One region of the Vescimonas sanitatis genome, then DNA from elsewhere that is predicted to be linked to it. Evidence: a T-box and tRNA genes for the amino acid it is inferred to sense, from the RefSeq annotation. Region 1 holds a T-box; the other holds one or more tRNA genes.
The links. The T-box of region 1 lies ahead of ACOMDU_RS01170 (valine--tRNA ligase). A T-box ahead of a tRNA ligase gene usually reads a tRNA of that ligase, here a tRNA-Val.
Positions count from the first base shown of each region.

Region 2: it encodes a tRNA-Val, which carries the amino acid that the T-box ahead of ACOMDU_RS01170 (valine--tRNA ligase) is inferred to sense. The anticodon was not compared.

Region 1 is NZ_JBMGPW010000001.1:214,065-226,109, reverse strand. Features, by position in the region: gene ACOMDU_RS01195 (putative DNA modification/repair radical SAM protein) at 1-781, shown strand, start outside; gene ACOMDU_RS01190 (TIGR03915 family putative DNA repair protein) at 778-1,575, shown strand; gene ACOMDU_RS01185 (sigma-70 family RNA polymerase sigma factor) at 1,745-2,452, opposite strand; gene spoIIAB (anti-sigma F factor) at 2,449-2,892, opposite strand; gene ACOMDU_RS01175 (anti-sigma factor antagonist) at 2,909-3,214, opposite strand; gene ACOMDU_RS01170 (valine--tRNA ligase) at 3,548-6,178, opposite strand; T-box leader at 6,239-6,467, opposite strand; gene ACOMDU_RS01165 (acetyl-CoA hydrolase/transferase family protein) at 6,551-7,900, opposite strand; gene nifJ (pyruvate:ferredoxin (flavodoxin) oxidoreductase) at 8,135-11,647, opposite strand; gene ACOMDU_RS01155 (alpha-amylase family glycosyl hydrolase) at 11,811-12,045, opposite strand, start outside.
Region 2 is NZ_JBMGPW010000004.1:215,660-227,704, reverse strand. Features, by position in the region: gene ACOMDU_RS07005 (YitT family protein) at 1-10, opposite strand, end outside; gene ACOMDU_RS07000 (sigma-70 family RNA polymerase sigma factor) at 151-438, opposite strand; gene ACOMDU_RS06995 (hypothetical protein) at 419-652, opposite strand; tRNA gene ACOMDU_RS06990 (tRNA-Thr) at 796-871, shown strand; tRNA gene ACOMDU_RS06985 (tRNA-Tyr) at 891-975, shown strand; gene ACOMDU_RS06980 (XRE family transcriptional regulator) at 1,337-2,092, shown strand; gene ymfI (elongation factor P 5-aminopentanone reductase) at 2,135-2,869, opposite strand; tRNA gene ACOMDU_RS06970 (tRNA-Val) at 2,982-3,057, shown strand; gene ACOMDU_RS06965 (bifunctional metallophosphatase/5'-nucleotidase) at 3,224-4,759, opposite strand; gene phnE (phosphonate ABC transporter, permease protein PhnE) at 4,764-5,573, opposite strand; gene phnE (phosphonate ABC transporter, permease protein PhnE) at 5,584-6,405, opposite strand; gene phnC (phosphonate ABC transporter ATP-binding protein) at 6,402-7,160, opposite strand; gene ACOMDU_RS06945 (phosphate/phosphite/phosphonate ABC transporter substrate-binding protein) at 7,253-8,308, opposite strand; gene ACOMDU_RS06940 (MurR/RpiR family transcriptional regulator) at 8,464-9,240, opposite strand; gene ACOMDU_RS06935 (DUF4179 domain-containing protein) at 9,416-10,807, opposite strand; gene ACOMDU_RS06930 (RNA polymerase sigma factor) at 10,804-11,358, opposite strand; gene ACOMDU_RS06925 (hypothetical protein) at 11,559-12,045, opposite strand, start outside.

The DNA.
Region 1 (12,045 bases):
CATCGAGCTGCCCAGTCAGCAGGGTTTGCAGGCGCTGGCCCCGGATAAGACCAGGGAGGCGATCCTGCGCCCGATGGGACTGATCCGCGACGGCGCGGCACAGAGTAAGGCGGAGCTGGTGAAGTACCGGCACGCACCGGTGTTTGCCCCGGCGGGGCAGAGCACACAGCTGATCGTGGGCGCTACCGACGACAGCGACCGGCGCATTCTGCACCTGACGGAGTCACTATATCGCAAGTACAGGCTGAAGCGCGTGTTCTACTCCGCGTATGTACCGGTGGTGGAAAATAGCCTGCTGCCATCCCTGGACACCAAACCGCCGCTGCTGCGGGAGCATCGCCTGTACCAGGCGGACTGGCTCCTGCGGTTTTACGGTTTTCGGGCCGCCGAGCTGCTGGATGACGCCCACCCGGACTTTGACCCGCGGCTGGATCCAAAATGCAGCTGGGCACTGCAGCATCTGGACCAGTTCCCTGTCGAGGTCATGCGGGCGGATCTGGAGACGCTGCTGCGCGTTCCCGGAATCGGCCCCACCAGTGCGCGGCGCATCGTATCGGCACGGCGCTGCGGCGGTACCCTACGCTTTGAGGACCTGAAAAAGCTGGGCGTGGTGCTGAAACGGGCGCAGTACTTTATTACCTGCGGCGGGCGGATACCGGAGGGACTGCACTTCTCCCCTGCTACGCTGCCCTTGCAGCTGGAACGACTGGAGCGCGATACGCTGCCTTCGGACCAGGCTGCACAGTTGTCTCTCTTTGATCCGGTAGGAGAAGCCGTATGAATGACGTGATTTATCAATATGATGGCAGCCTGGATGGTTTTCTGTGCTGCGTATATGAGAGCTATGTGTACAAGGAGGCCCCCGCCGCCTTCTGCTGCGACGAAGACCCCCTCTCCCTCTATGAGGTTCGCACCGTGATCACCCAGCCGGCGTACAGTCAGCGGGTCAGCCGCGGTATCGCCGCCCGGTCCGGCAAAGCGCTGGCCGTGGTGCGCCGCGGCTTTTTAACGTGTCTGCCGGACAAGGAAGCCCGTTTGTACGCCTTTATCCGGAAGCTGTTGGCAGAGGGACCCGGCTTTATGCGCGATCTGTCCGACCCGGCCTGCTATCCGCTGTATCGCGCCATCCGCCATATGAACGGCGAGCTGGAAAAACTGCGCGGTTTTGTGCGGTTTTCGGACTACGGCGGTACACTGGGCGCGGAGATCGAGCCCAAAAACCGTGTGCTGCCGCTGCTGCGCGGCCATTTCTGCCAGCGCTATGCCAACGAGCAATTCTTTATCTATGACCGCACCCATCGAGAGCTGCTGCTGTATGCCGGAGGCCGTTCCCGCATTATGCGGATGGAGCACTTTCAGCCCACGCTGCCCGGAGAGGACGAGTTGTACTTTCGCTCGCTGTGGAAGCAGTTTTTCCAAAGCGTCGCCATTCGGGAGCGCGAAAATCCCCGGTGTCAGAACACGTTTATGCCGAAACGGTATCGGGGGACCATGACGGAGTTTTTGCCTTTGGAATACGAAAAAGAGCAGGGCGCCTCGCCGAAGCTGCCGGGTGCCTCCGGAACGGACGGCTGAGAGACAGATACCGGGAAAGCGTTTCACCTTTCCGTTACGAGGGAACGCCCATCCCGCCGATAACGGGATGAGCGTTCCGCAATAGAGCCCCCTCTGTCCTGATCCATTTTACATTCGAAATCGCGCTGCTGTCGAGACGCCTCCCTTTTTACGCCGTCTCTGCCCGAAGTCACTCCTCTGCCAGCAGGTCCCGCAGCTTTTGCAGGCTGCGGCGCTCCAGCCGCGAGACCTGGACCTGCGATACCTGTAAGATGCGGGCGGTCTGCTCCTGCGTCAACCCCTTGAAAAAACGCAGGAGAATGGTCTTCCGTTCTTTCTCCGGCAGTGCGTCGATGGCGTCCCGCAGAGCGATACGCTCCACCAGAGAGACGCTGGGCTCCTCGGCACATAGTGTGGACTCCAGCGTCAGGCCCTCCGCGGTCTCCTGCTGCAGAGAGTCCGGTGCGATCAGCGCCAGATCCACGGCGGCGATCTCCTCCGGTGTCATGCCGGTCTCCGCTGCCAGCTGTGACAGCTTTGGCTCACAGCCCAGACGCCCTTGCAGCCGTTCCCGTGCCGCCCAAAGTGTCTGCCCCTTTTCCCGCATGGTGCGGCCCACTTTTACCGGACCGTCATCCCGGAGGAACCGACGTATCTCGCCGGCGATTTTCGGCACGGCATAGGTGGAAAACTGCGTCCCGTATGTGAGGTCAAACCCCTTTACAGCCTTTACAAAGCCGATGCACCCCAACTGATACAGGTCATCCGTCTCCACACCGCAACCATTGTAACGACGGACGATGGACCAGATCAATCCCGCGTTCTCCGTCAGCAGCTGCGCCTCCGCCCGGTCATCGCCCTGCTGGGCCCGTTCCAGCAGTGCCAGCCGGTCGCTCATCGTATCGCCAGCCGCGGCGCGATCCGTTTACGCATCTGCACTGTGGTCCCCTTTCCCGGAACAGACCGCACTACCAACCGATCCGTGAAGCTCTCCATAATCGTAAAGCCCATGCCGCTGCGCTCGCTGCCGCCGGTGGTATACATGGGACGGCGGGCCTGCTCCACATTTTCGATACCGCGCCCCCAGTCGCGGATCGTGATCTCCAGCATCCCCCCTTTCAATATCTTCAGCTTCATCACCACCTTACCCAACTGATCCGGATAGGCGTGGACGATGGCGTTGGTCACCGCCTCGCTGACGGCGGTCTTGATGTCCCCCAGCTCATCCAGTGTGGGGTCCAGTTGGGCGGCAAAGCCTGCCGCCGCCACCCGCGCAAACCCCTCGTTGCTGCTGCGGCTCAGGAATTCCAGTGTCACGTAGTTTTCAGCTCGCGTCATAGTATGTACTCCCTCCTCAAACGATCGTCACCATGCGTCCGACGCCTGACGCTTCGAACACCTTTCTTGGCTGCTGCGCCACATGATACAGCGTTACGGCGCCGCCCAGCTCCCGCATCCGCTGCCAACCCCGCAGCGCCACGGCGATGCCGGAGCTGTCCATAAATGTGACGCCGGAAAAATCCAGCACCAGCGACAGTGGCAGCGTCCGCTCGATCTCGCGCTCCAGATTTTCCAGCAGTCCTTTTGCCCCATGGTGGTCCAACTCGCCGACCAGAAAGAATGTCAGCGTTTTGCCCTCGTGTTTTGCCGATACTTCCATTTGAACGCTCCTTTTTCTTTGGTGTGTGCCGCAGGCCGTGCCTGCCAGAAAAAACTCCGCGGTTCGATGTTCTGCGTTGATTATAGACTATCCGACGCGCGGAATTTGTCGAAACCCGTCAGAAGGGCGAAAAATTTTGGAAAGCACCATGTTTTTCGGCGCCGGAACGGCGGTCAATCTGGCACAGCGGGCCGCGTATATAGCGCATATTCCCGTTTGCGGACAAACAAAAAAGACGCCGAAAGGCGTCTTTTTTGTTTGTCCGGTCCTGCACACGGCGGGCTGGGCTTTGCTTTCGTTTTTACATCAGAATAACTGTGAAGCACTATAGCTTTACAGCTTCATTGCTGCAGCGGAGGCGTCCAGCTTGGTGATAAGCGCCCGGGCCTTTTCGGCCTTTTCGCGCTCTGCGTTGACCACGTTCTCCGGGGCACGAGAGGTGAAGGACTCGTTGGCCAGCTTGGCCTCGATGCGCTGGAGGTTCTCCTCCGCCTTTTTGCGCTCGGTGGCGATGCGCTCCAGCTCCTTGGCGATGTCCACCAGCTCCGCCATGGGCATATACACCGTGGCGTCGTGGGTGGCGACGGTCACCATGCCGGTCAGGTCGGCAGGCGCGGCGGTCAGCACCGTCAGCTCGCTGGCGTAGGCCATGCGGGTGATGAAGTGTGCGCCCAACTGATAGTTCTCCGGCTGCGCCGTCACAAGGATGACCTGAGCCTTGCGGCTGGGCGGCACGTTCATCTCGGCGCGGCGGGCGCGGATGGCGGAGATGGCGTCCTTGACGGCCTCCATAGCGGCCTCGGCCTCCGGGAAGTGCAGCGCATCCTGATACTCCGGCCACTTGGCGGAGATGAGGTACCGGCCCTCGTGGGGCAGCGCCTGCCAGATCTCCTCGGTGATGAAGGGCATGAACGGGTGCAGCAGCTCCAGGATACGCAGCAGCACATAGCACAGCACATTCTCGGCGGCCTGCTTTGCCTGCGCATCCTCGCCGTTCAGGCGGGTCTTGGTCAGCTCGATATACCAGTCGCAGTAGGTGTCCCAGATGAAGTCGTAGATCTTGGCGGAGGCAACGCCCAGCTCGTAGGCCTCCAGATTGTCGGTGACCTCGCGGATCAGGGTATTCAGCTTGCTGAGGATCCATTTGTCCTCCAGCTCCAACTTCTCGGGCAGTTCGACCTTGTCGATGGACAAGTTCATCATGACGAAGCGGCTGGCATTCCAGATTTTATTGGCAAAGTTACGCATGGCTTCGCACTTCTCCACGAAGAAGCGCATATCATTGCCGGGGCTGTTACCGGTGATCAGGTTGAAGCGCAAGGCGTCTGCGCCGTACTTCTCGGCCATCTCCAGGGGGTCGATTCCGTTGCCCAGGGACTTGGACATCTTGCGGCCCTTGTCATCACGGACAAGACCGTGGATGAATACCGTCTTGAAGGGCTCCTTCTTCATCTGCTCCATGCCGGAGAAGATCATGCGGGCCACCCAGAAGAAGATAATGTCGTAGCCGGTGACCATAACGGAGGTGGGATACCAGTACTTCAGGTCGGCGGCATCCGTGTCGGGCCAACCCAGGGTGGAGAAGGGCCACAAGGCGGAGCTGAACCAGGTGTCCAGCACGTCCTCCTCGCGGGTCAGGTGTGTGCAGCCGCACTTTTCACACTTGGTGGGATCCTCACGGCTGACATTGATATGGCCGCACTCATCGCAATACCAGGCGGGAATCTGGTGGCCCCACCACAGCTGGCGGGAGATACACCAGTCATGGACGTTCTCCATCCAGTTGATATAGGTCTTGGTGAAGCGCTCAGGCACGAACTTGATGGTGCCGTCCTCCACCACACGGATGGCCTCCTTGGCCAGGGGCGCCATCTTCACGAACCACTGGGCGGAGATCAGGGGCTCCACATCGTTGTGGCAGCGGTAGCAGGTGCCCACGTTGTGGCTGTACGGTTCGGTCTTGACCAGGTAGCCCTGCGCCTCCAGATCGGCCACCACCGCCTTGCGGCAGGCGTAGCGGTCCATTCCCTCATATTTGCCGGCGTTCTCGTTCATGGTGCCGTCGTCGCTGATGCAGCGGATGACCTCCAGATTGTGCCGCAGGCCCACCTCGAAGTCGTTGGGGTCATGGGCGGGGGTCATCTTCACGGCACCGGTACCGAAGCCGATCTCGCAGTAATCGTCGCCCACGATGGGGATCTCGCGGTTCATAATGGGCAGGATGCAGGTCTTGCCGATCAGGTGCTTGAACTTCTCGTCCTCCGGGTTCACCGCCACGCCGGTATCGCCGAACATGGTCTCAGGCCGGGTGGTGGCGATCACGATGTCACCGCTGCCGTCCGCCAGGGGGTAACGGATATACCACAGATTGCCGGGCTTATCGGTGTACTCCACCTCGGCGTCGGACAGGGCCGTCAGGCAGTGGGGGCACCAGTTGATGATGCGGCTGCCCTTGTAGATCAGGCCCTTTTCGTACAGCTCGCAGAAGGTCTCGCGCACGGCGCGGGAGCAGCCCTCGTCCATGGTGAAGCGGTCACGGCTCCAGTCGCAGGAGGCGCCCATCTTTTTCTGCTGCTCCACGATACGGCTGCCGTATTTTTCCTTCCAGGCCCACACACGCTCAAGGAACTTCTCGCGGCCCAGATCGTAACGGGTCAAGCCCTCGTTCTTCCGCAGTTCCTCCTCCACCTTAATCTGGGTGGCGATGCCGGCGTGGTCGCTGCCGGGCAGCCACAGTGCCTCGTAGCCCTGCATCCGCTTAAAGCGGGTCAGGATGTCCTGTAGGGTGCAGTCCAGGGCGTGGCCCATGTGCAGCTGGCCGGTGACGTTGGGGGGCGGCATGACGATGGAAAAAGGCTTCTTGTCCGGGTTCGGCTCCGCCTTGAAGCAGTCGCCGTCCATCCAAAGCTTGTAGATGCGGGATTCCACGTCCCGCGGGTCATAGACCTTGGGCAGTTCTTTCATATCTGTACTCCTTTTTCGGTATTTGGCAAAACAAAAAGTCCGCTCCGTTTTGCCAGTGCAAAACAGGGCGAACATAACGTCCGTGGTACCACCTGTATTCGGGATCGCTCCCGCGCTCATGGGTGCAGCAACACCCCGCCCCGGTAACGGAGGGCAAACCGCCGCAGCCTACTGTCAGTTCAGCGCGAAGCTCAGGGACGACTTGGGCGGGGCATCACGGGCGCTTACACCTGCCGCGCCCTCTCTTGGCATCCGCTGACCGCCTACTGCTTCCCGTCATCGCCGATTTCATATGCAGGAAGTATACTATATCCGCAGGAAAATGTCAAGAGGGAGACGGCGTAGGGCCATCTCCCTCTTGCTATGTACCTTTCAGCGCTTGTTGGACTTGATCCAGATGCCCTGCTTCTCCGCGTTGGCGATCAGGTCATCGCGGAACATGGGGTGGGCAATGGAGATCAGCTTCTCCGCCCGTTCCCAGGTAGAACAGCCCACCAGGTTCACGCCGCCGTACTCGGTGACGATGTAGTACGCCTGGCTGCGGGGGTCGGTGACGATGTCGCCGGGGGTCAGCAGCGGGTTGATGCGGGACTTCACATTTCCCTGCTTATCCGTAAACGAGGACGTCAGACAGATAAAGGCCTTGCCGCCGTGAGACAACGCCGCACCCTCAAGGAAGTCCAGCTGACCGCCGGTGCCACTGATCTGGCGGGTGCCGGAGCTTTCGGCGCAGATCTGTCCGTACAGATCGACGGAGATACAGTTGTTGATGGAAACAAAATTATCCTGCTTGCCCACGTTGGCCGGGTCGTTGCAGTAGCTGATGGGATAGGTGACCACGCCGGGGTTTTCCCGTATCCAATCATACAGATCCGGCGAGCCGATGGCCAGGCCGAAGATGCTCTTGTAGCGATCCAGCTTCTTCTGGTTGTTGGTGATCTTGCCAGCCTTGTACATATCCAGATAGCTGTCGCACAGCATCTCGGTATGGATGCCCAGGTCCCGCAGATCACTCTTGGCGATCATCTGGCCCACCGCGTTGGGCAGAGAACCGATGCCCAGTTGTAAGGTGGAGCCGTCCACCATGTTCTGCACCACGTATTCGGCGATCTTCATCTCCGCCTCATTGGCGGCGGGAGACTTGACGCTGGGCAGCGGGCCATGGGGCCCCTCTACGATCATGTCCACATCGCTGATATGGATGCACTCGTCCAGACCGCCGTAGACCCAGGGCAGATTCTCGTTGATCTCCAGAATGACTACGTCTGCCTTGTCCAGCGTAGAACGAGCGGAGGCCGTGGCACCGGCAAAGTTGAAGTAGCCGTGCTCGTTCATGGGGGTCACAGCCATCATGGCCACGTTGACGGTGAGGAACTGGCTGTAATACCAGCTGAGGTTGCGGAACACCATGGGATTAAAATTACACAGTCCACGGTCGCAGAGCTTGCGCTCATAGCCGGACATATGCCAGCTGTTGTAGACAAAGTGCCTGCGCTCGGGGTCGCACTCCACCATCTGGATCGGGTCGAAGATCAGATAGCCGCGGATCTTGACCTCGCGGAGCTCATCCTTTCTCTTGGCAATGGCGGCGTCCATCAGAGACGGAAAACCCGTGCCCATGGAGATGTCGATCCAGTCGCCGCTTTTTACCACCCGTGCCGCTTCATCGGCGGTGCATAGCTTACGCTTGTATTCCGCTGTGTAGTCAAACGGTCTCGCCATAGTGTTCTCCCTTTCCGCATCCTGTGCTGCTGCATTTTTTACTTTGTTAATTTTATCACTTGCCCATCTGTCTGTCAACAGTTTAACAATTTTTTCTTATCGGAATAAGTTATTTCCTCCCTGGATCCCCCGTCTGCCCGGTGCACGGCTACCCCCTCCCTTTTCCGCATCCGGAAGCCGCAGATACAGGAAAAAACGCCCCGACCTAATGGCCGGGGCGTTTGCTGCGAAGGCTTACTTCTCCGCGCGGCGCTTATAGGATTCGTACTTCTCCTTGGCGGCTTCCTCCGCCTCGGCGAACAGCACCTTGGCGTTCTCCGGGAAGCTCAGCTCCAGAGAGGCGTAACGAACCTCGCCCTTCATGAAGTCGTACAGGGGCATGGTGGGCTCCTTGCTGTCCAGGGTAAAGGTCTTGGTCTCCGGGCTGTACCGGTACAGGTTCCAATAACCGGAGTTGACGGCGTCCTTCATCTCCTGCTGGACGTTGTTCATGCCCTTCTTGATGCCGTGGTTGATGCAGGGCGCGTAACAGATGACGATGGACGGACCCTTGTGGGCCTCGGCCTCCTTGATGGCCTTGATCAGCTGATTGGGATTGGCGCCCATGGAGCACTGGGCCACATAGACGTTGTCGTAGGTCATCATCAGCATGCCAAGGTCTTTCTTCTTGGTCTTCTTGCCGCTGGCCTGGAATTGGGCAACAGCACCCACAGGCGTGGCCTTGGAGGACTGGCCGCCGGTGTTGGAGTAGACCTCGGTATCCACCAGCAGGACATTCACGTCCTCGCCCATGGCGAACACGTGATCCAGACCGCCGTAGCCGATATCGTAGGCCCAGCCGTCGCCGCCGTACATCCACATGGTCTTCTTGGAGAGATCTTTCTTGCGCTTTAGGATCTCATCCACCAGCTTCTGCTCGTCGGCGGAGAACTTGCCCTTCTCCAGCAGTGCCACCAGCTCAGCAGTGGCGGGGGTGGAGGCGTCCAGGTCATCATACGTCTCCATATACTTGGCGATGGCGGCCTTGACGGCCTCGTCCTTGGTCAGGGCATCCAGCTCCTTAACGTAGCCGGTGACGCAATCACGCAGCTGCTTGACGGCCAGGCACATACCGTAGGAGAACTCGGCGTTGTTCTCGAACAGGGAGTTGGACCACGCCACGCCCTTGCCCTCGGCGTTCTTGCAGTACGGTACGCAGGGCATAGCCGCGCCCCAGGCCTGGGTACAGCCGGTGGCGTTGGCCAGATACATCTTGTCGCCGAACATCTGGGTCAGCAGCTTGATGTAGGGCGTCTCACCGCAGCCGGCACAGGCCCCGTTGAACTCCACCAGGGGCTGCTTGAACTGGCTACCCTTCAGGGTAAATTTGTCCACGCGGGAGGTCTTTTCCTTCACGGTGGTCAGGAAGTTCCAGTCGGTCTGGTCCAGAGACACCTCGTGGGTGGGGACCATCTTCAGTGCCTTGCCGGACTTGGGGCAGGAGGCTACGCAGCTGCCGCAGCTGGTGCAGTCCAGCGTGGAGACGCCCATGGTGTACTTCAGGCCGGCCAGGCCGGGGCCCTTGGCATCCACCAGCGTCATATCCACCGGTGCGGCCTTTACCTCGCCCTCGTCCAGCAGGAAGGGTCGGATGACGGCGTGGGGGCAGACGAAGGAGCACATATTGCACTGGAGGCACTCGGCAGCGTCCCACACAGGCAGATGGGTGGCGATGCCGCGCTTTTCATACTTGGAAGTGCCCAGCGGCATGGTGCCGTCCTCCATGCCCTTGAAGGCGGAAACGGGCAGGTCATCGCCCTTCTGGGCGTTGATGGGCACCAGAATGTTCTTGATGACGTAGGGCAGGCTCTCGTCGGCGGGCTTCAACGCCTTGCCGGTGAGGTTCGTCCATTCGGGCTTCACCTTGACCTCCACCAGGGCGTTGATACCGGCATCCACGGCGGCGATGTTCATGTTGACGACCTTCTCGCCCTTGAGTCCGTAGGTCTTTTTGACGGCGTCCTTCATGTGGGCCACGGCGTCCTCCACGGGGATAACGTTGGCCAGCTTGAAGAAGGCGGCCTGCAGCACCATGTTGGAGCGGTTGCCCAGACCCAGCGCCTGAGACTCCTTGTTGGCGTCGATGATGTAGAACTTGATGTCGTTGTCGGCGATGTACTTGAGGATCTCGCCGGGAACATGCTGCTCCAGCTCGTTCTCCGTCCACTCGCAGTTCAGCAGGAAGCTGCCGTGGGGCTTCAGCTCATGGATAATGTCGTACTTGGTCAGGTACGTCTGGTTGTGGCAGGCGATGAAGTCCGCGCTGCTCACATAATAGGTAGAGCTGATGGGGTGCTTGCCGAAGCGCAGGTGGCTCTTGGTGATACCAAAGGACTTCTTGGTGTCATACTCAAAGTACGCCTGACAGTACATATCTGTCGTCTCACCGATGATCTTGATGGAGTTCTTGTTGGCGCCCACGGTACCGTCGGAGCCCAGACCCCAGAACTTGCAGGAGATGGTGCCCTCCGGTTCGGTCAGCAGCGGCGCGCCCACAGGCAGGGACAGATGAGTCACGTCGTCCACGATGCCGATGGTAAAGTGGTTCTTCGGCTCGCCCAACAGCAGATTGTCGAACACGGCCTTGATCTGGGCGGGGGTGGTGTCCTTGCTGGACAGGCCGTAGCGTCCGGCGTAGATGGCGGGGCGGTCGCTCTCGTTGATGTAGGCGGCGCAGATGTCCTCGTACAGCGGCTCGCCGATGGAGCCGATCTCCTTGACGCGGTCCAGAACGGCGATTTTCTTCACCGTCTTGGGCATAGCGGCCATCAGATGCTTGCGGGAGAAGGGACGGAACAGGTGTACCTGCAGGAAGCCCACCTTCTCGCCCTTGGCGTTCAGGTAATTGACGACCTCCTGGGCGCAGCCGCCCACAGAGCCCATAGCCACGATAACACGCTCGGCGTCCGGTGCGCCGTAGTAGTTGAAGAGGTGGTACTCGCGGCCGGTGAGCTTGCTGATCTGGGCCATATAGTCTTCTACGATTTCCGGCAGCTCGGCATAGGCCGTGTTGTTGGACTCGCGCAGCTGGAAGTAGATATCGGGGTTATCCACCAGAGAACGCATCCGGGGATCCTCCGGGTTCAGGGCGTTGGCGCGGAAGGCGGCCAGCGCGTTGTAGTCCACCAGCTTGGCGTACTCGTCGTAGGTCAGCACGTCGATCTTCTGGATCTCGTGGCTGGTACGGAAGCCGTCGAAGAAGTGCAGGAACGGGATACGCGCCTTGATGGCACTCAGATGCGCCACAGCAGCCAGATCTGCCGCCTGCTGGACGCTGCCGCTGGACAGCATGGCAAAGCCCGTCTGCCGGCAGTTCATCACGTCGGAGTGGTCGCCGAAGATGGAGAACGCATGGGTGCCCACGGTACGGGACGCCACGTGCAGCACGCCGGGCAGGCGCTCGCCGGAGATGCGGTGCATGGTGGGGATCATCAGCATCAGGCCCTGGGACGCGGTGAAGCTGGTGGCCAAAGCACCGGCCTCCAACGCACCGTGACAGGCGCCGCAGGCACCGGCTTCGGACTGCATCTCAACCAGACGCACCGGCTGGCCGAAGATGTTTTTCCTGCCGTTGGCCGACCAGGCATCGGCGTGCTCCGCCATGGGGCTGGACGGCGTAATGGGATAGATGGCAGCGACCTCGGAAAAGGCGTATGCCACATACGCCGCCGCTTCGTTGCCGTCGCAGATCTTCATGATTTTGCTCATTCTTTTCTTTCCTCCTCTATAAACATAGAAGTATCCCGCTTTTCGGGCGGGCGCATTAAAACAGTGTTAATTATACCATTCACGCGCGCAATAATCAATGCAGGGGGAGCGATTCTGTAACAACTGCTACAAAATCGCTCCCTGTTTTGGTGAAAAGTACAACTCAGATGACCATCGGCTCGCCGCTGATATCGACCTGCCCATCGGTGACGGTCAAATCACCGCCCAGTTGATTTTTGTACATGCCGTCGGCCAGCGCCACCGATACGCGGCCGCCGCAGCCGGACAGATCAAATACGCCGGTGCGCTCCCCTGCCGGGGACTTATAGTGCCCGATAACAGCGCCGCCGCTGACCTCGTACCACACCGCACCCTCCAGCGGCAGCGTCTGCTTCATG
Region 2 (12,045 bases), on a different contig from region 1:
TCTGATACATGGAGCGATACTCCTTTTCTTCCATGGTAATGTCAGTAATACCGGCAGGATACGTAGGTGATACATATATGGTACGTATACGGTACGTATATAGTATGTGGCGGAACGGGAAATGTCAAGCACTTCTCGTTCCGCCGCGGATCAAAAGCTATATCGCAGGCAGCGCTCCAGTCTGCGGAGCGCCCGGTGCAGTGAACGGGACACCGTGGACTTGTTGACGCCCAGCACCGCCGCGATCTGGGTCACGTTCATGTCCCTCTCCATGTACAGCGCCAGGACCTCCCGCTGGCGGGGCGTCAGCTCCGCCGCCACAGCCTTGGGCAGGTTCCGCAGCAGCCGACGGCGGCGTTCGCTGTTGTCCCCGGCCTGGGTGTGGAGCCAGAACTCAAGACCCGCCCGATCCATGGGGTCATATACGGTACTCGCCATAGCCGCAGAAGCTCCTGTCGTAGTAGCGGGCCGTCAGTTGGGTCAGGCGGCGGCACTGCTCCAGCATGGGCCGCAGCTCCGCGATCCGGCGGCGCAGACGCCGGGCCTCCTCCTGATCGCCGGTGGTACGCAGGGCCAGGCGCAGCTGCGCCAGCCGCCCGGCCACCAGCGCGGCGCTGGCGTCGTACTGTACGGAAAGTTGTGATAATGTCATATGCGATCCCCCTCTTTCGTTGTTCTGCATGGTTCTTTTGTGAAAGCTGTATAACTTTAAAGCGATAAATTTTCTGTTTCCTGATAAACTTTCTTGTTGACATTGAGGGAAAGCTCTGGTATAATACGGTTCGCTGGTGAGATGCTGGTGTAGCTCAGCTGGTAGAGCAGCTGATTTGTAATCAGCAGGTCGGGGGTTCGAATCCGTCCACCAGCTCCAATTGAATACCCGTATATTTGGGGGATTTCCCGAGTGGCCAAAGGGGACAGACTGTAAATCTGCTGGCAATGCCTTCGGTGGTTCGAATCCACCATCCCCCACCAAAAATACCGATCAGCCCTTCAGGCGGTCGGTATTTTTATTGTCAACGCCGCGGTACCTATCATGTGCACGCCCCGAGAGAAGCGGCCCAGCCCGCCGCAAAAGAGCACGCTCCGGCGTGCTCTTTTCGTTTTTTGCCGCCCCCTCTGCCGCCGTTTGTATCCACCTCCTCCACGCCACAGCATTCTTGTGACAACCCCCTTTCAAAACCAAGAAACTTGTTGATGACGCTACTGTATCACAAGAAACTTGTGATGTCAAGTCAAAAATCACAAGTTTCTTGTGATTATCCCTTGACAAAACCAAAAATCCAGCGTAGTATACTGTCAAAAGCAGTCTGTATTTGTCGAGGAGGTGCGCGGCGTGTCTTTTGGTGAACAAATGCGGCGGCGGCGGGAGGAGCTGGGGCTGACCCGGCAGGCGCTGGCCGACCGACTGGGAGTGTCCGTATCCGCCGTGGGCAACTACGAGACGGGCATCAGCGCCCCCAAGGAGGAGGTGCTCCTGCGGCTGTTTGACGCGCTGGAGGCTGAGCCCAACTATCTGTACCGGGGCAGCTACCGCGCCGCCTCCGGCGGCCACAGTGACGAGGAGCGCCGTCTGCTGGCCAAATACCGGGATCTGCCCCTGTCCGGGCGCCAGACCGTCCACACGCTGGTGGACGCGCTGACCGAAATGACTGACGACCTGCGCGCCGCCGCACCCGCCGCCGAGAGGCGGGTCATCCCGCTGTACACATCACCCGCCGCCGCGGGCTTTGCCGCCCCGGTGTTCGGCGAGGACTATGAGCTGATACCGGTCACCGGCGACGTACCGCCCGGTGCGGAGCTGGCCGTGCGGATACAGGGCGACTCCATGGCGCCGGTCATCGCCGACGGCGCCGTGGTCTACGTGAACCACGACCCGGTGCAAAGCGGCGACGTGGGCATCTTCTGCGTGGACGGCGATATGCTGTGCAAGCAGTACTACCGGGATCCGCTGGGTATGGTATACCTGTTCTCCCTGAACCGGAAGCGCTCGGATATGGACGTGATATTCCACCGGGGCAGCGGCCGCAGCCTCACCTGCTTCGGCCGGGTGATGCTCCACACCCAGCCCCTCCCGGAGGGACATATATAACGAAGCAGCCCGCCTCTTTCGAGGCGGGCTGCGTTTTCGCGGTCACAATATAAATCCTCCGTCGCAGGTGAGCACCTGCCCGGTGATGAACGACGCCTTCTCGTCCGCCAGGAAGCTGACAGCGGCGGCGATGTCCTCCGGCGTGCCCAGACGGCCCAGCGGCGTCTCCTGCGCCAGCTGGGGGAGTACCTCCGGCGGCAGAGCGCCCAGCATATCGGTCTTGATGACACCCGGCGCAACGCAGTTGACCCGGATGCCCGTTGGCGCCAGCTCCGACGCCAGCGACCGCGTCAGCGCGATCAGCGCGCCCTTGGTGGCAGAGTACGTCACCTCGCAGCTGGCGCCCCGCAGGCCCCAGATGGAGGACACGTTGACGATGCACCCGGCGTGTTCGCGGAGCATATGGGGCAGCACCGCCTGTATGGTGTGGAACGCCCCGTCCACGTTCACGGCGAAATACCGGTGCCACAGGGCGTCGGTGATGTCCTGGAACAGCGCCTGTCCCGCCACGCCCGCATTGTTCACCAGCAGCGACACGGGGCCGAGCTCGCCCTCCACCCGCCGCACCATCTCGTTCACCTGCACCCGGTGCGCCACGTCCGCCTGCACGGCCATGGCGCGGCCGCCGGCGGCGCTGATCTCCGCCACCAGTGACATGGCGCAGTCCTGCCGCTCCCGGTAGTTGACGCACACGGCGTAGCCCTCGGCGGCCAAGCGGCGGGCCACCGCCCGTCCGATGCCCCGGGAGGAGCCGGTCACCAGCGCGATCTTTTCCATGGGATCATCCCCTTTTCACAGTCTTTCCCCGTGAGTATAGCAAATTTCCGCGGGAAAGGCAAGAAAAGTGTTGACAAACCGGGGTTGATAGGGTAATATACTATCGTTGTCTGCGCGGTTAGCTCAGCTGGTAGAGCACATGCTTGACGTGCATGGGGTCACAGGTTCGAGTCCTGTACCGCGCACCACGAAAACCTCGGAACCACAAGGGTTCCGAGGTTTTTTGCTTTGCAAATTTTGAATTCGAGTCAGTGACGCACGCCAAAAAAGCCCCGGGGCCGAAAAGGTCCCGGGGCTTTTGGAGCACAGGAAGCGTTGTAAAACGGCAGCGGTTTGTCCGAGACGCAGCGGCGCTTATCCCTCGCTCCGCACAGGCGGAAGGACCTGAAAATCGCCGCGGCGCTCCGGCATGGCGTCGCCGTACTGCTTGAAGTAGTCCAGGATCAGATCGGACATTTCCGTGCCGATCTCCCGCACCACGGGGCAGCCCACATAGCAGTCATACCCGCCGGTGCCGCTGGCGCGGTAGCTGTTCAGGCAGATGGTGAACACATCGGTATCCGCCACGGGCTTTCCCTGCACGGTCATGGCAGCGACCCGCTGCCCCACCGGGCGGGAGATATCGTAGGTGTAGGACACGCCCATGTAGTAGTCATAGTTGTAATGCTCCACCTTCGGCTCCAGGAAGCAGTCCGACACCCGCAGGGTGCCGTCGTCGTTCCGGGTAAAGTATGCCGCGCTGCGCTCCATCGCCTGCCGCAGGACGGCGCCGGTGATCTCCAGCACCGACAGCGTGTTGGTGTAGGGGTAGGCGATCAGCAGATCGCGCCGCCGCACCACCCGCGGGAGCCCCGCCGCGTCGTTGGCCAGGCTGGAGGCGGACAGCTGCGCGCCGCTGGCCCAAAGCTGCACCGCGTTGAACAGATCGGGGAGGCCGCTGCCTCCGGCCGCCATGTGCAGCGGCGTGTCCGGCATCAGAGGCTGCGGCAGATGGCCCACCACCTGATCCAGCCAGTCCTGGGCGCCGCGCTCCATGCCGGCGAACTCGTCCAGCCACTCCCGGCGGCATGCACCGGATGCGGGGATCGTCTCGCTGGTGAAGCGCTTGCCCGTTTCGGATATGGCCGCCTCGATGTGCAAGAATTCCTGTCCCCGGTCGGTGGGCTGCACCACGAAAGTACCGCACAGCGTCTGCCCGTGGACGGTCATGTGCTGGTGCCCTGTCAGCAGAAGGTCAAAGTCCAGCTCCTGGCACAGGCGGTAGGCCACGTTCTCATGGGTGGTGGACAGCACGCGGCCGGTGGCCAGATCTCTCTCGAAGCCGCCGTGATAAATGCACAGCGTCACATCCACCCGGCCCCGCAGGGATTCCAGCGCCGCACGCGCGGCGGGGATAGGGTCGCTGATAGTGATGCCGGACAGGTGCTCCGGCTTCTCCCAGATGTTCACGTAGTCGGTGACGATGCCCACGATGCCGATCCGCAGGCCGTTCTCCAGCGTGTGGATACGGGCAGGGAAGCGCACGCGGGCGCCGTCCCAGCGGACATTCTCGCAGACGCAGCGGGCGTGCAGAGCGTTGAGATAGCTGTCCAGATAGTCCATGCCGTAGTTGAAGTCGTGGTTGCCCAGGGTCACATAGTCGTAGCCGCAGCGGTTCATTATCTCGGCGAACCGGCTGGCGTCGCCCAATGTGTCATGGCAGTAGGCACCCAGCGGCGAGCCCTGCAGGATATCGCCGCCGTCGATGACCAGCGTGTTCCCGTCCTTATGAAACTGGCTGGCACACTTGAACAGACCGATATTCCTCTCCTGCCGGCTGCGGTAGTCGGTGGGATAGATATAACCATGGAGGTCAGAGGTGAAGTAGATGGTAAAGCGTTTTGTGTCCATCGGCTCACCCCCGTGCCAGCTTGATACGGATCCGGGAGGATATCCACTCGATGATCAGCACCAGCACGATCAGGCCCAGCAGGATCGCGCCCACCTCGTTCCAGCGATAGGCGCTCATGGCGAAGATCAGCGGCGCGCCGATACCGCCCGCGCCCACCAGGCCCAGCACCGTGGCGTCGCGCAGGTTCATGTCGAAGCGGTAGATGATGGTGGAGGTGAAGTCCGCCGTCAGCTGCGGCAGAATGCCGTAGCGGATCTTCTGGAACGTGGTGCAGCCCGCGGCGTCCAACGACTCCAGGATGCGCTTGTCCAGGTCCTCGATGCTCTCGATAAACATCTTGGACACCATGCCGATGGAGCACAGGGACATGGTCAGCAGGCCTGCGAAGGGGCCGGGGCCGGTGACGCGGATGAACATCAGGCCGTAGACAAAGGCGGGAACGGTGCGGATAGCGGCGATCAGAATGCGTCCCACCAGCGCCAGCGGCTTGGGGACCAGATTGCTGGCGGAGATAAACGACAGGGGCAGCGAGATCACCGCGCCCACGATGGTGCCCAGAAAGGCGATGCAGAACGTCTCCAGCAGCAGATAAGGCACACCGTTGGTGCCCAGTGTGAACAGCAGCTTGGCGGAGGGATGGAAGATGCCGGAGATGATATTCCCGGCTACCTCCAGCCCGTTGCTGGTGGGGTTGCTGGTCTGTACGGCCGTGCCGGACCACGCCAGCAGGCAGGCCACGATGAAGGCCGCCAGCAGCTGCCACAGCCACGTTTTCGGCGCGGAGGCGCAGGCTTTTTGAATTCTCTGTTCCATACGGCCCTCCTTACGTCAGTTTCTTACGCAGGGCGTGGCTGATCGCCTCGATGACCATAACGGCCACAAACAGAACGATCAGGATCATGCCAAGGCTGTCGTACTCACGCCAGCCGATCTTTTCATTCATAATAAGGCCCAGTCCGCCTGCGCCCACGTAGCCCAGAATGGAGGCGTAGCGCACGTTGCCCTCCAGGCAGAACAGGGATACGGACAGATAGGTGGGCAGCACCTGGGGAAACACCGCCGTGGTAAAGGCCTGCAGCCGGGTGGCGCCCAGCGCCTCCATGGCCTCATAGGGTCCCATATCCACCGTCTCGATGATCTCGAAGAGCTGCTTGCCCACATAGGCGAAGGTAAACACCGCGATGGCGCAGGTGCCCGCCATGGTGCCCAGGCCGAAGATGTAGGTGGCGATCAGGGCGCACACCAGCGTGGGCAGTGTCCGCACAAGGCTGAGAAACAGCCGGACGATGAACACCACCACGCGGTTGGTGACGATGTTGCTGGCGGCGGCTACGGCAAAGGGGATCGCCAGCACCGCGCCGATGAACGAACCCAGGAAGGACATCTTGATGGTGTCCCACAGGGGCTGCCAGATCTTGCTCAGATACCCCGTGTTGGGCGGGAACATGGCCGCGAGGATATCGAAAAACTTGCTGCCCTTCTTCACCAACACCCCGAAATCGAAGCCGGTGATGTGCACAGACAGCGCGCCCAGCGCCAGCACGATCAGAATGACCAGCGGCGCGCGGCTGCGTTTTTCCTCCACCACTGCGCCGTTGGGCAGCGTATAGCGGCGGGGCTTGAACAGACGGTCGTACAGGCTCATGCGTCTGCCTCCGTCTCGCTGTCGTCACCGTAGATGGCGTCCAGCACCGACTGGTCCACATTGGCGGAGGGCCCGTCATAGACGATCTTGCCGGCGCGGATGCCGATAATGCGGTCGGCGTACTCCAGCGCCAGCTCCACATGGTGGATGTTCAGCAGGATGGAGATGCCCATCTCCTCATTGATGCGGACGAAGTCCTGCATCACCTGCTTGGCGGTAACGGGGTCAAGGGCAGCCACCGGCTCATCTGCCAGAATGATCCGGGGGTTCTGGGTCAGTGTGCGGGCCAGCGCCACCCGCTGCTGCTGACCGCCGGAGAGCTGGTCGGCGCGGATGTAGGCCTTGTCCAGAATACCCACCTTATCCAGCGATTCTAGCGCCTTGATCTTGTCCGCCTTTCGGAAGGCACCCAGCAGCACCCGCCAGAAGGGCATATCCGGCACGCAGGCGGACAGCACGTTCTTGATGACGGTGGTGCGGGTCACCAGATTGAAGGACTGGAACACCATACCGATGCCCCGGCGGAACCGGCGCAGGCTCTTGCCCGACAGGGTGCTGACATCGGTGCCGTTCACCGTCAGCGTGCCGGAGGTGATCTGGTGCATCCGGTTCACGGAGCGCAGCAGCGTGGACTTGCCCGCGCCGGAACGGCCGATGATGGCCACAAACTCGCCGTCCTGAATGGTCAGGTCCACGTCGTCCAGACCCACCGTGCCGTTGGGATACACCTTGGATACATGGTCGAAAATGATCATATGGTCTCCTCTTTTCCTGAAATAGCACACGGGGAGGGCTGCACAGCGGAAGGTCATGGCTGTGCAGTCCTCCCCGCGCTTGGGAAAGTGCTTTAGTTGGCGGCAGACAGCTCCTGGATGAGCTTCTGCGCGGCGCGCTCGTTGTCGTAATCGGAAGCCTGTGCCACCTGATAGCCGTTGTGGCTGTAGATAGCGATGACTTCCTTACCGGCATCGGTGTTGCCGATGTTGATGAACGCCTGCTGCAGCGCGGCGATCAGGTCAGCGTCCATGATCTCGGAGTTCTTGCTGACGGAGATGGTGTCGTTGTAGATGGGGGCGGTCACGCCGATCACGCCGGTCTCCTCCCAGATGGAGCCTTCACGGCTGAACTCGGTGTTCCAGCGCTCGGCATAGTCGCGGCGCGCGTCGGCATAGGTCACCAGCACGTCCACCTGGCCGGAGGCCAGACGGGCAAAGGCGCTGGCGTAGGAGTCGGACTGCACGGCGCTCTTCAGGTCAGAGATGCCCTTGCCGTAGTGATCCTGCAGCCACAGGGCGGGATAGATGTAGCCGGCGGGGGAAGAGGTGCCCATGACGCTCCAGTTGGCGCTGTCCAGGTCCTCCCAGGTCAGCTCTTCGCCGGCGTTGACCTTCTTCACCAGCTCCTGGCCCTTGTCAGAGGGGCCGGCGATGAACAGGGCGCGGTAGGAAACGGCCTGCTTGTCGGAAGCCTCGGTGGGCTGGCCGTCATTCCAGTCCTTGGCGTTGTCGGAGTCCTTGCTCAAGCCGTCGCGGGTAGCGGTCAGAATGACCTCGGCGCCGTCGTCATACAGCACATAGGTGCCGCCGGGGATCAGACCCACGTCGATGGTGCCGGCCTCAAGGCCCTCGCCCACAGCCTCATAGGTGGTGCCGACAGTGATCTCCACGTCGCCCACCTCGTAGCCCTGCTTGGCCAGCTCGTCCTTCAGCATCTGCTTCAGGGGCTCGGTAACGGTAATGATCTCCTCCGGCTCGCGGGAGGGCACGAACGCGACCTTCAGGGTCTCGATCTTCTTCGCGCCGTCGGTGTCGCCGGTATTGTCGCCATCGGTCTTGTCACCGCAGCCGGCCAGCAGGCCGAGCGCCATGACCAGCGCCAGCAGCAGAGCAAAAAACTTTTTCATTCTTTTTTCCTCCATAAAGTGTTGTTCCCTTGCCCGGAGTAGTTCTCCGGGACGTGTACAGCGGCATGGCACAGCAAAAGGCGCACCATACCGTCTCACAGTATAGCACACCTTTATAGAGAAAAATTTTCCGATTTGGTAAAAAAAGTAATATCTCAGGCGTCCCTCTCCCGCCCGAAGTAGAACGCCACCAGCTCCTCGAACGCCAATATCACATGGCCGAAAAAGCTGTTGGGCAGGCTGCCGGCCAGCGTCTGCCGCGAGCCGTCCACCACAAACACGATGTCCGACATCTGTGCCAGGGTAGAGTCGCTCCGCTTGGTGAACGTGACGATCTTGTGGCCGTTCTGCCGGGCGTGACGCACGTCGTTCAGCACCGGCTCCGTCTCGCCGCTCTGGCTGACGGCGAACATCACCGGCGGGGCCTCCGCCGCGTCGGACAGGTGGTGCGCGTCGCGGAACAGCATATAGTCATAGAAATGAACGTTGTTGAACACCATAAAGCCGCAGATAGACAGCCGCTGGGCGATATAGGCACCCACAATGTTGGAAAAGCCTTCGCCGGTGGTGAACAGCTTGGCCCGGCGCGACTGGTCCAGCAGGCCGCAGAACCGGTCCAGCAGCTCGTCGGAATAATTGTCGATCAGGCTCTTGATATTCTCCGCGCTGCGGTCCTGGCCGTGGGAGTTGAACTGGCGGCTGAGGTAGTAGTACAGCTCGCTGTATCCGTCAAAGCCCAGCCGCTTGCACATCTTGACGATGGTGGTGGTGGAGAGAAAGTTCTCGTTGGCGATCTGCTGGATACCCACGCGCTTCTCGCCGCGCTCGATATGTGCCGTGATGCTGGTGATCACCCGTTTCTCGTCCTCAGAAAGCAGATTTGTCAGCAGAAAATAGCCGTCGCCCACAGCCTGTCCCTCCTTGCCATCCATGATATTTTTTTCATTATAGCAAACCGGGCGGCGCCTTGCAAGACAGCGCGGGAGAATTCGGCATTCCGCCGATGCGGCGGCCTCCGCGCCGTCCCGGGCGATAGCAGATGACAAAAGAGGGGTGTGATCACCCCTCTTTTGTTCTGCCGTTTCCGAAGCGGCCTGCGCGGAACCGTCAGCGCGCAAACACAGTCTCTCCGTTGAACGTCAGCTTGCAGATGCGCTCCGGCTCCATGGGCTCATCGAACCGCGCCCAAACCATGCAGCTGTCGTCGGCTTGATCCGCAATAAAGCTCCAATCGCAGGGGATAGACTTGCCGTCCTCGTCAAACGCTTTGAACGCGCTGAGGATGCCAGTGGTGGAGTCCACATAATCGGCGAAGTACACCGCCATGGACAGCTTGGAGCATTCGATTTTCTCCGCCGTGAGCACCTCCCCGCCATAGGAGAGGGAAACGCTCTCCGCCAGCACCTCGCTCTCAACGGTGACGGGCGTTTCCTCCAGCGTGACCCGCCAGTCCCCCGGCAGCACGGTGGTGGTGATCTCCTTTCCGCCCCAGTGCAGTTCCAAATAGGGGAGCGCTTCCTTGTCAACGGCCACATCCCGCCAAAAGTACCGCCAGTCGGCATCCGTGGCATCCGGGTCAAACTCGTCGGGCTGTCCGAAATGACAGTGGGACTCCGGGTAGATGACCGTGTCCGTTCGCGTGTCCAGGAAATACCAGTTCTTCTCCCAGGACGCGGACCATTCATCCGAGCCCAGCGGTTCTTTCATCACCAGATGGAGAGTGCCGTCCTCCCATCCGGCGTTGCAGATGGACGCGCCGCAGGGCAGCTGCACGTCCGCGTCCCCCGGCTGCCAGTAATACCGCACCGTTCCGTTGCGGAATCGCTGCTGGCACTGGGGCAGCTTTGCGTTCTCTCCGGCGTTTTCCACCATCTCCGCCACGTTGAAGTCGATCGTCTCGTCGTCGAACCACCGTTTCTCCTGCCAGTTGGCGAAGGTCATCACCAGACCGTTGGCACTGCTGCCCGGCTGCCAGTCGGCGTGTACGACGCCCTCCAGCTCGTTCTTCGGCACGCCCTCCTTCCGCTCCAGAAAATACGACACATAGGCGCCGGACATCATCTTGCCGGGGAAGTACAGCTCAAAGTCGGCGAATTGGCCGCTCTGATCCAGCACAGCCCCCTCGTTGGCCTTCACAGAATAGAGAAGATACAGGGTGCGCTCGTCCGAGATCACCTTTTCCACACGGATGTGCAGCTCCTCCGCAGCTGCCGTGGGTTGCTGTTGGGAGACCACCGGCGTCTCGTCCCCGTCGCCGATGACAGTCTGTTCAGGAGAAAAGATGTCGCGCCATGACAGCGGCAGTCTGCTGACGGCAAAGGCGGTCACGGATACGCCCAGTATGACCAGCATCGCCACGCACGCGGCGGATAATTTAGGGAAGCGGGCTGCCCGTTTCCGGCCCGCGTTCGCGGCATCAAAATCAAGGGCCTCCTCCAGATATGCCGCATCCACGTCTCCGATGGCGGAGAGCAGCTTTTCGGTGTTGTGCTCCATCATAGAGTTACCTCCTTGCGTTCCAGGTACGTATGTAATTTCCTGCGAATTCTGCCCAGCCGGACAGATACGTTGTTTTCAGTGGTACCGAAGGCATCCGCGATCTCGGACAACGGCTGCGCGAACCAGTACCGCCTGACGAACATGACCCGGTCATCCCGGCGCAGGGCAGCGAGAAACGCATTGATCTGCGCGGACAGCTCACCTGCGGCAAGCTGCTCGTCGAGGGAATGGGCGGAAATGCAGTCCTCCAGTTCGGATAGCGAGACCTCAAACCGGCTGCTCCGCTTCAGCGCGGAATTGGCCCGCAGCTTTTTCAAAGAGAGGTTGCGGACGATACGGCAGATATAGGCTCTCAGCGGGTCGGGGCGCTGCGGGGGAATGCTGTTCCACGCGCCGAGCCAGGCGTCGTTGACGCATTCCTCCGCGTCCTGCGGGTCATCCAGAATGTTGTCGGCGATTTGGAAGCACAGCGCGCCGTACTTCCGTGACAGCTCGGTGATCGCCTGCTCCGAGCGCTCAAAAAACAGGCGTATGATCTGTTGGTCCTCCATGGGGCGACGTACCTCCTTTCGCCTTCTTCACACATTAACTACCCTTTTGAAGCAGGATATGACGCTTCCTTTCAAAATCCTTACGAAGTATATTATATAGTAAAAAGAGCGCCTAAGCGCTCTTTTTGTGTCTGCACCCGATATATCCCACGGAAACGGGCGCGAATATGCCGCGGAAAAGGGTCGGCCGCGCATTGCTTTTATGGCCGTATGTTCGGCGAGGTGTTGTCGATGATCTCCCATTTCCCGGTTTTCGCATCCTGCGTCAAGTAGAAGTGCTGCTCCGTGCAGCCGTCGTTCATAAACGTTTTTGTGTGGTCGTACGCCACATAGTATTTTGCCCGGACGACGACAAAATGCTCTGCCAGATACTCGTCCGTCCAGCCTCTTGACGCGGCGAGTTCGCTGCCGGCGTACATTTTAACGACACGCGCTGTTTCGCTCTTATCCACTTCGATCTCATCCACACGCACACAAATCGTATATGCTTTATCGGCTTGCCCTTCGATGGCACTTTGAACGGTTTGCGCCGGATCGGGAGACGGCCTCTGAAGCCACCGGTCAAACAGCCCCAGCTCGTGTGCCGTAAAACCGCAGAGCGCCAATGCGGCGATGATGGCGGCGGCCAGTACGGCCAGCTTTTTAGTGCCTACTTTTGATGTGTGCGGGCGCTCATAGAAAAGAGCC